One region of the Streptomyces sp. NPDC002499 genome, then DNA from elsewhere that is predicted to be linked to it. Evidence: riboswitches for the same ligand, from Rfam matches in the RefSeq annotation. Region 1 holds a riboswitch; each other region holds the start of a gene.

The links. Region 1 has a riboswitch for cyclic di-AMP ahead of ACWD5F_RS42470 (transglycosylase SLT domain-containing protein). Riboswitches for the same ligand answer to the same signal wherever they lie in the genome.
Region 2: linked by a shared signal. The riboswitch ahead of ACWD5F_RS45170 (M23 family metallopeptidase) and the one ahead of ACWD5F_RS42470 (transglycosylase SLT domain-containing protein) in region 1 are both predicted to bind cyclic di-AMP.
Region 3: linked by a shared signal. The riboswitch ahead of ACWD5F_RS14490 (transglycosylase family protein) and the one ahead of ACWD5F_RS42470 (transglycosylase SLT domain-containing protein) in region 1 are both predicted to bind cyclic di-AMP.

What each region holds. Positions count from the first base shown of each region.
Region 1 is NZ_JBSFXO010000018.1:174,937-178,204, forward strand. Features, by position in the region: gene ACWD5F_RS42460 (LacI family DNA-binding transcriptional regulator) at 1-489, shown strand, start outside; gene ACWD5F_RS42465 (HAD family hydrolase) at 602-1,411, shown strand; gene ACWD5F_RS42470 (transglycosylase SLT domain-containing protein) at 1,428-1,910, opposite strand; cyclic di-AMP (ydaO/yuaA leader) riboswitch at 1,914-2,077, opposite strand; gene ACWD5F_RS42475 (CocE/NonD family hydrolase) at 2,349-3,268, opposite strand, start outside.
Region 2 is NZ_JBSFXO010000026.1:7,932-11,199, reverse strand. Features, by position in the region: gene ACWD5F_RS45175 (aldo/keto reductase) at 1-27, opposite strand, end outside; gene ACWD5F_RS45170 (M23 family metallopeptidase) at 154-1,194, opposite strand; cyclic di-AMP (ydaO/yuaA leader) riboswitch at 1,205-1,362, opposite strand; tRNA gene ACWD5F_RS45165 (tRNA-Met) at 1,666-1,739, opposite strand; gene ACWD5F_RS45160 (alginate lyase family protein) at 1,813-2,934, opposite strand; gene ACWD5F_RS45155 (dihydrofolate reductase family protein) at 3,164-3,268, opposite strand, start outside.
Region 3 is NZ_JBSFXO010000005.1:88,314-91,581, reverse strand. Features, by position in the region: gene ACWD5F_RS14495 (transglycosylase family protein) at 1-737, shown strand, start outside; cyclic di-AMP (ydaO/yuaA leader) riboswitch at 953-1,119, shown strand; gene ACWD5F_RS14490 (transglycosylase family protein) at 1,124-1,825, shown strand; gene eno (phosphopyruvate hydratase) at 2,113-3,268, shown strand, end outside.

The DNA.
Region 1 (3,268 bases):
GAGATGGTGCGCCATCTCATCGCGCGCGGCCGACGCCGTATCGGCATGGTCACCGGACCGCTCGACACGGCGGGCGGCCCCGACCGGCTGGCCGGCTACCGCGACGTCCTCACCGAGGTGGGCCTGCCCTACGACCCGGCGCTCGTCGTCGAGGGCGACTACCGCCGCACCGGCGGCGAGGAGGCGGCCCGCCGGCTCCTGGACCGGGCCCCCGACATGGACGCGGTGTTCGTGGCCTCCGACCTGATGGCCCTCGGCGTCGTCAACACCCTTCAGCAGTCGGGCCGTTCGGTCCCCGATGACATCGCTGTCGGGGGCTTCGACGACTCGGCCGCGGCCACCGCGGGCACCCCGGCCCTCACCACCATGCGCCAGCCCTACGACCGCATCAGCGCCGAGATGGTCCGCATGCTGCTCGCGCAGATCGCCGGGGAGGACACGGCGGGGGTGCTGCTGCCGACCGAGTTGGTGATCCGCGAGTCGGCGTGAGCGCGGCGCGAGTGGCGTGCGCGGAGCACCGTCCGCCCCTCAACGCATATGTAGGCAGCAACCGTCCGGTTCGCGTCGAGTTAGCCGGGCTTTCCATCCGTATTCTCTGATCATGGCCGCACCCCTCGCATATTCACTCATCGCCACGGATCTGGACGGCACCCTGCTCCGGGGCGACGACACCCTCTCCGACCGGTCTCTCGCCGCGCTCGCGCGGGCGGTCGGCGCCGGGGCCCGCCATCTCGTCGTGACCGGACGGCCGGCCCCGAGAGTGCGCCCGCTCCTCGACGACCTGGGCAGCAAGGGGCTCGCGGTGTGCGGGCAGGGCGCGCAGGTGTACGACGCCGGCGCGGACCGGCTGCTCTGGTCGGTCACGCTGGACCGGGAGTTGGCCGAGACCGCGCTCGGCAAGATCGAGGCGGAGGTCGGGCAGGTGTACGCGGCCGTGGACCAGGACGGCGTGGACGGACTCACGCTCATCGAGCCCGGCTACCTCATGCCGCACCCCACGCTGCCCGCCGTCCAGGTCGGCCGACGCGACGACCTGTGGCACGAACCGATCAGCAAGGTGCTGCTGCGCCATCCCGACCTGTCCGACGACGAGTTGGCGACAACCGCCCGCACCGTGGTCGGTTCACTGGCCACCGTCACCATGTCGGGACCCGGCACCGTCGAACTCCAGCCATGCGGAGTCACGAAGGCGACGGGCCTGGCTCTGGCCGCCCGTCACCTGGGCCTGGGCCCGCACGAGACGATCGCTTTCGGCGACATGCCCAACGACATCCCCATGTTCGACTGGGCCGCCCACGGAGTGGCCATGGCCAACGCCCACCCCGAACTCAAGGCGGTGGCGGACGAGATCACCTTGTCGAACGAGGACGACGGCATCGCCGTCGTCCTCGAAAGACTCTTCTGGGAGTAACCCTTTACGGGGTGGCTCAGTAGGCCCCATACACGTTGTCGATGGAGCCGTAGACCGCCGCCGCGTAGTTGCAGGCAGCCGTGATGTTCGCGACCGGGTCGTACGGGTCGAACGACGTGCCGGCCACGTGGTACGCGGCGAACGTCGGGTCGATCACCTGGAGCAGGCCCTTGGACGGGGTGCCGGCCGCGGCGTTGGAGTCCCAGTTGTTGATGGCGTACTGGTTGCCGGACGACTCACGGATCACGTTGCGGTAGATGCCGTCGTACGTGCCCGGGATCCCGTTCTGCGCCATGACCTGGAGCGAGGCGCGGATCCAGCCGTCGAGGGTGTTGGAGTACCCCAGCGACGCGGCGGTCACCGTCGACGAGGGAGCCGCGGACGCGCTGGTCGCGCCGATGACGGGGAGGGCGAGCACCGCGGCCCCCGTGCCGAGCACGGCGAGCTTGCGGACGAGGCGGGAGTTGCGGCTGCGGCGGTGCTGAGCGGATGCAGGCATGACGAGGTTCCTCTCCGTCGCCTGCGAGGTGAGCTGTCGGGTTCGGGCTGGGAGGTGCCCGGCCACGCCCTTGCGGACGTGACTTAACCCCGAGCCGTCCCGGTCGTGCTGACCGGTCCGGCGACTTACCTGGGTCCCCCGCTCCTGCCGTGCGGTGAGTTCGTGACTGGGATGCCGGGCGGCGGCAGGATTCGGCGTTCCACCCGACAGGGCGGGAACGTATGCGAGAGCACATGTCCGGAACAAGTACCGGATTCACACATCGACCCTATTGACCTTGGTCTGAGGCCTATGGGGCGCTTGATCCTTTGCGCCTGCCAAGGGTCAACTGTCAAGCGGCGAAAGGAGAAACGCCGACATGTCGGGGCACAGGCCGCGCACAGATTCGCGTGACCCAAGTCACGGCAGGATTAAGAACGGCAAAACGGGCATTCATCCTCAACTGGCAGTTCTCGGAACCCTCTTCTCCCAGGTCCGATGAAAGATCACCTCGCCGCCCTCGGTGCAGATCACCTCATTCGACGTAATAAAGTCCGTTTCGTCGCAAGTAATCTCCGACCGGGTGCGCACGGTGGTGTCCCAGGCCTGCTCCGGCCGATGCAGCCGGATCGACCAGTCGGACCGGGCGCGCGCCGACAACGGATCCGTCTCGTCGATCGTGTACGTCTCCAGCGCGTCCTCGGTGAACTCCAAGCCGTCCGGATACACGCGCGTGCCGCCGTACCGGGGATCCACCTCCAGCCGCCACTCACCCTTCGCGACATCCCGCACGACCAGCCGCTCGGGCCGTGGCTCGTCCAGCGTGGCCGGGTGGTTGACCCCGAGCGGCTCGGCCTCCTCGGGCTCCTCGAAGCGAATGCCGTCCACCGACTCCCGCTCCCGCACCGGGAGTTCGAGCGCGCTGCCCTCCGGGTCCATCGTGAAGCCGGCCGCCGACTCCGGCTGGGGCCAGATCCAGGGCCAGTACGCCGAGGACACCGCGAGCCGGATGCGATGCCCGGCCGGAATGGCGTACCCGATGCCGTTCAGCTCGAAGGTCACGTCCTCCACCGCGCCCGGCGTCCAGGGCACCGCCCGCCCCCGCCCGAACCGCGCCGACAGGTTCAGCGCCCCCCGGGTGACCAGCGTCGACGAACCGTCCGGCGCCACATCGCACAGCCGGGCGATCACCTGCCCCCGCGCCACCTCCGAGGTCAGCCGCAGCCGAACCCTCGGCCGCCCCAGCACCCACGTCTCCGCCGGCACCTCGAACTCGAAGCACGCCGACCGCGCGTCCTCGTCCCGCTGGTCCGGCGGCAGATCGGCCTCGTTCCCGAAGGGGAAGAACCGGCCCGCGTCCACACCGGTGTGCATGGGCG
Region 2 (3,268 bases), on a different contig from region 1:
GCGCAGAGAAGCAGAGGAGGACGTCATGCTTCACATCAACGCCGGCCCCGGAGACCGATCTTCCGCCGGAGCCGCAAAGTTCCCGTAAACAAGCGGAGTCCGCTGTTCCGGGAACCTGGCGAGGTGTGTCGGTGTCTGCCGACGGCTACTGCCTCAGGGGGTGAGGCCCTTGCTGCGCAGCCACGCCATCGGGTCGATCCCGTCGGCCTGGCCGTTCGGGTGGACCTCCAGGTGCAGGTGCGCCCCGGTCACGTTGCCGGTGGCGCCCACGCGGCCGATGACATCGCCGGTGGCGACCTTCTGGCCCACACTCACGCCGATCGACGACTGGTGGCAGAACCACAGCTCCGTACCGTCGTCGAGGGTGAGGATCGTGCGGTAGCCGTACGAGCCCGCCCAGCCGGCCTCCGTGACGGTGCCGCTGTGGATGGCCTTGATGAGCGTGCCCGTGGGGGCGGCGAAGTCGAGGCCCGTGTGGTAGCCGGAGGACCACAGGGAACCGGCCTGCCCGAAGGTGCCGGTGATCGTGTACGAGGCGACCGGCAGCCGGTACTGCGTGGCCAGCTCCGCCAGCTTCGCGGCCTCGGCCTTCTTCTTGGCCTCCGCCTCCGCCTTCTTCTTCGCGGCGGCGGCCTTGGCGGCGGCCGCCTTCTCCGCCTTCGCGGCGGCGTCGTCGACCTGCTTGGAGAGGGAGGCCTCGGTGGCGTACTGGACCTTGCTGTCGACCTGGACCCGCTGCGACTCGGCCTGCGCCATGATGCGGTCGCGCAGCACCTCGCCGGCGTCCTTGGTGCCCTGCGCGGTCTCGCTGGAGGTCACGCCGACGCTGCTGAGCGCGGTCGGGGACCCCTTGGCGGGGCTGGAGGTCTCACCGAAGACCGAGCCGACGTTCGGCAGGTCGGGCACGGAGATGGAGACCGGCGGCTTGCCGGTGTTGGCGCTGGCCATGCCGCCCGCGCTCACCGCGGCTATGACACCGACGCCCAGGACGGTGGAGCTGCGGGCGAATCCCCCGCCACCACCGCGCTGCTTGGAGACGCGGTGGCGACCGCGGTTGGGACGGACGGAATCCTCGGTGGGGTTCCATTCCTCCCAAGGGCCCTCGTCGGTGCGGTATCCGCCGTAGCCGAACGTCTCGTTGTCACGCTGGCTCGGCACGAACGGGGCCGCCGGGGCAGGGGGGTTGGACGCCACCTGGGCGTACTCCTTCCTTCCTTCTCGCCTACCGGGTTAGCTGACGGGTTCGGAGCAGGAAGGTCTCCTACGCGCGTAAACCATTCGTGCGTACACGACGGACTACTTGCGATTCACCCCAAGTTGGTGGTTCCCCGGTTCCCTTGCGGGATTCGGCACGTGCGCACGGAGCCGACTCTTGTGACGGCTGGGACGACCGCGCTGCGTTATCGAACGTTAATAGACACGGGGCAGGGATTCCAAGCTGTTCGGCTTGATCATTAACGTTTTCACGCAGGACGTTCAGGCCATGACCGGTGAAAATCGGGCGAGTTGACCAAGCCTGTGGATCCACACAGGCATTGACGGGATGTCAGTTGTTGGGCGGAGGGCGTTCGCCTGCTCACCGGGCGTGACAACGGTCAGAAAGCCGAGGGGGAAATGACTCAGGGCCGGAGTCCGATGATCCGGACTCCGGCCCTGGGCCGTTAGTAGCGGGGACAGGATTTGAACCTGCGACCTCTGGGTTATGAGCCCAGCGAGCTACCGAGCTGCTCCACCCCGCGCCGTTGTGTTCTCCACTGTACGCCATCCGCGGGACGGGAGTGACCAAGGAGCGGCCGGGGAGCGACGGGCCGGTCAGGCCGCCGGGTTTCCGGCGTGGGTCAGGGTCTCCCAGGAGACGAAGAGATCGTCGGTGCCGGCCGGGCGGGTCTCCTCTGCCAGCTTGTGGGCGGCCGGGACGGAACCGCCGAGCCGGTCCTCCAGATGGTTGAGGGCGACCTCAAGATCCGGACCCATGTTCCGGTCGACCTTCCCGCCGCACAGCCACGCGGGCGGGTTCTCGCCCAGCTGGTAGCGGGCGTGGAAGGCGAGGGCCGCGGTCAGCCGGTCCTTGACCTCGCCGTACAGGTCGACGCCCTGGTGCCAGGCCGTCTCGGCGATGTGGGCGGTGGCGGCGAGCGAGTAGCCGACGTGCTTGAAGTTGCGGCAGGTCTCCTGCGCGACGCCGTCCTTGTACGTCCCCTGCTTGAACCAGTACGTCGTCAGCTTCTGCGGCGTGTTCATGGTCGACCCGGCCACGGTCAGCGGCACCTTGCCGTCCTTCTCCAGGTAGAAGTAGGCGGGCACGCGGTCACGGAACCGGGCGAGGGCGGCGTCGAAGGCCTTGTGGTCGTTGGTGAAGACGGCGATGCCGATCGCCGCGTCGGTCATCGCGAGGTCCCAGTTGCCGTTGTAGTCGGGCAGCTTCTCGGTGACGTACGGCTGATACGCGGTCCGCAGCATCTTCTCGAACCGCGCGACCCGGTCCGCCGGCCACCCGGCCCCCGGCGCGTACCGCACGATCTCCGCGGCCCGCGCCCACGTCGACCCGGCCCACGCGGTCTGGAGCCCCGCGTCCTCCTCGGAGTGCCGCTTGATCTTCGCCGACCAGGCGTCCATGATCTCCCGCGCCTTCAGCGCGTGCTCCTGCTTGCCGGTGACGCTGAAGAGCAGTGCCTGCGTGTACGCGGCGATCGCGTCCTCCCGCTCTTCCACACACCCCTGCGCGACCTTGCCGCCCCAGGGACAGTCGACGTTCTCGTACGGCTCGGGGCGGTACTTGTACGACCCGTACTTGCTGTCCCGCATCTCGAGGAACGCCTTCAGCCACGGCTGCTTCCCGGCGGTGACGATCTTTCGTACGGAGTCCAGCTGCGCCTTGCTGACCAGCACGCCGGGGTGGGTGAACGTGGCGTCCGGGGGGAGGGCGCGGGCCATGGTCCGGGTACCGGTGTCCGTGCTGCCGCACGAGGCGACGGTCACGGTGAGAAGGGGCGCGATCAGGAGCACGGCGGCTCGTTTTCGGGATGACCTCACTGGTACCAGTACCTCCGCGTATGTCCACTCCGGGTCACTCGCAGCGTGACCCTTCGGGGAGTTGGGCGCAGGATCTGTTGGGCCGATCGGACCGTGGGGCGCGTTGGTGTGGGGCTGGAAATGCTCGAGGTCAGCCGAAGAGGTGGCCGTTGGGTTGCTTCGCCTGCTCCTCGTACTCCGGGATCACGACCACCTCGACGCCCTGCCCCGCCAGCAGGCCGTTCCCGTCCGCCGC
Region 3 (3,268 bases), on a different contig from region 1:
GGGAGCAGTACGGCGGTCTCGACTACGCCTCGCGCCCCGACCTGGCCAGCCGCAACCAGCAGATAGCCGTCGCCGAGAAGATCCTGGACGACCAGGGCGTGGGCGCGTTCCACACCTGCGGGCTGACCACGGGGCTGTCGAAGGACGACGGGTCGGCCGACATCGACACCGGGATCCTGGACGACTCGTCCGACTCCTCCTCGGACTCCTCGGACGGTTCCGGCTCCACCGGCCTGTCCAACACGCCCGGCGGTACGTCCGACGACTCGTCCTCGACGGACTCGTCCACGTCACCGTCGGCCTCGCCTGACTCTTCGTCCGATTCCTCGACCAACTCTGACGAATCGGACGATTACCTCTCGCCCTCCGACTCCCCGTCCGAGCCGACCGCGAGCGGTTCACAGGGAAGCGACAGCTCGTCGACAGATCGGGCGAAGGGTGACGACTCGGACAAGTCCGAGCAGGCCGTGGGCTCTTGGAGCCTGGTCGACACCGGCGCGGTCGGCTCCGGCAAGCATCGTGGCGCCAGTGCCGACGAGAACACGGTCGCCAGTGACACAGAAGGGTCCGCGCAGGGGTCGTACACCGTCCATGGCGGTGACACTCTCGCCTCCATCGCCGACTCCCTTGGCCTGGACGGCGGGTGGCGGGCGCTCTACGCCGAGAACAAGCAGGCCATCGGCGCCGACCCGAACGACATCGCGGCCGGTCAGACCCTGAGGCTTCCTGGCGAATAGGGGCGGACAGGGGCTGAACGGGGCGAAAAGCGACGGGAGTTAACGACGGTCTTCGGACTGAATGTCCGGTTTGGTGAAAGTGTGGGATGACTCTCAGATGCCCTGATCGTCTTTGAGTTTCCGCGGAATCCGTGTCTACGGTCATCACCGTTCGTCAACACGGACCCCGAATGCCGCAACGCCGAATCCTGCCAGCGGCCGTAGGGAACAGTCGTCGCTTCACAGCGCCGTAGGCAGGAGCGGGGGACCCAGGTAAGTGCCGGGCCCGGCAGACAGTGCCGGACCGGCTTGGGGTGAAGTCGTGCGCCGAGAGGCGCGCGGCCGGGCAACTCACACGGCCCGAACCCGACAGCTCACCTCGCAGGCGTCGGTGAGGGGATCTCCGCATGCTGTTTTCCAGCAAGGGCAAGCACCGCCGTCCGTCCAAGGCCACCCGCGTCGCCACGCTCGCCGGCGTGACCGGTGTCGCCATCGCCGCCCCGCTCATGGCGGCCGGCAACGCCTCCGCCGCCACCGCGTCCGAGTGGGACACGGTCGCCAGCTGCGAGTCCGGCGGCAACTGGTCCATCAACACCGGCAACGGCTACTACGGCGGTCTGCAGTTCTCCGCCTCCACGTGGGCCGCCTACGGCGGTACCCAGTACGCGTCGCAGGCCAACCAGGCCAGCAAGGCGCAGCAGATCACCGTCGCCGAGAAGGTGCTGGCCTCCCAGGGCAAGGGTGCCTGGCCGGTCTGCGGCACGGGCCTGTCCGGTGCCGCGTACAACGGCGGCAGCTCGTCGAGCTCCTCCAGCTCCTCGAACTCGTCCAGCTCTTCGAGCAGCGACGCCGGCACCCGCTCGAACGACTCGACGAGCACCTCCCGCTCCGCCGACCGTCCGGCCGCGAAGAAGACCGTCACCACCCCGACCGGCAAGAAGGTCAAGAAGGGCGACGGCGAGTACAAGGTCGTCAAGGGCGACACCCTCAGCACGATCGCCGAGAAGCACAAGGTCAAGGGCGGCTGGGAGAAGCTGTTCAAGCTGAACAAGGACATCGTCGAGGACGCCGACCTGATCTACCCGGGTCAGCAGCTGCACCTCAAGTGACAGAGACCTGGTAGCCGAACCACAGCGGCCTGACAGACGTGTCCCCCACCATGGAGGTCACGTGAGGGCCTCCCCCGTCCCCACGGGCTCCCCGCTCCGGTGCGTGTTCCCCCGTACGCACCGGGGCGGGGTTCTTTTTGCCCGCCTGCTTTGTTCCGTTCGGAAACAATTTACTCTCGGTTCTGTCCAAGGGGCGGCCCATCGGCTGGCTGTTCGTCCCGGGACGGTTAGGCTCGGTCCCGCAGAGCCATCGCGGCCCGCGTAGCCGCGTCACATTGAAGAAGGAGATGCTCGTGCCGTCCATCGACGTCGTCGTAGCCCGGGAAATCCTGGACTCCCGAGGCAACCCCACGGTCGAGGTCGAGGTCGGCCTCGACGACGGCAGCACGGGTCGTGCCGCCGTCCCCTCCGGCGCCTCCACGGGCGCCTTCGAGGCCATCGAGCTGCGTGACGGTGACCCCAACCGCTACCAGGGCAAGGGTGTCGAGAAGGCCGTCCTCGCCGTCATCGAGCAGATCGGCCCGGAGCTGGTCGGCTACGACGCCACCGAGCAGCGCCTGATCGACCAGGCGATGTTCGACCTGGACGCCACCGACAACAAGGGCTCGCTCGGCGCCAACGCCATCCTCGGCGTCTCCCTCGCCGTCGCGCACGCCGCCTCCGAGGCCTCCGACCTCCCCCTCTTCCGCTACCTGGGCGGCCCGAACGCGCACCTGCTGCCCGTTCCGATGATGAACATCCTGAACGGCGGGTCGCACGCCGACTCGAACGTGGACATCCAGGAGTTCATGATCGCCCCGATCGGCGCGGAGTCCTTCTCCGAGGCGCTGCGCTGGGGCGCCGAGGTCTACCACACCCTCAAGAAGGTCCTGAAGAGCAAGGGCCTGTCCACCGGCCTCGGCGACGAGGGCGGCTTCGCCCCGAACCTGGACTCCAACCGTGCCGCGCTCGACCTCATCCTCGAGGCCATCAAGCAGGCCGGTTACATCCCCGGCGAGCAGATCGCGCTCGCGCTCGACGTCGCCGCGTCCGAGTTCTACAAGGACGGCAAGTACGAGTTCGAGGGCAAGTCCCGCTCGGCCGCCGAGATGACCGAGTACTACGAGGAGCTCGTGGCGGCCTACCCGCTCGTCTCCGTCGAGGACCCGCTGTACGAGGACGACTGGGCCGGCTGGAAGGTCCTCACCGACCGCCTCGGCGACAAGGTGCAGATCGTCGGCGACGACCTGTTCGTCACCAACCCGGAGCGTCTGGCCCGCGGCATCGAGGACGGCGCGGCCAACGCGCTGCTCGTCAAGGTGAACCAGATCGGCTCGCTCACCGAGACCCTGGACGCCGTCGAGCTGGCCCAGCGCAACGGCTTCAAGTGCATGATGTCCCACCGCTCCGGCGAGACCGAGGACGTCACCATCGCCGACCTCGCCGTCGCCACCAACTGCGGCC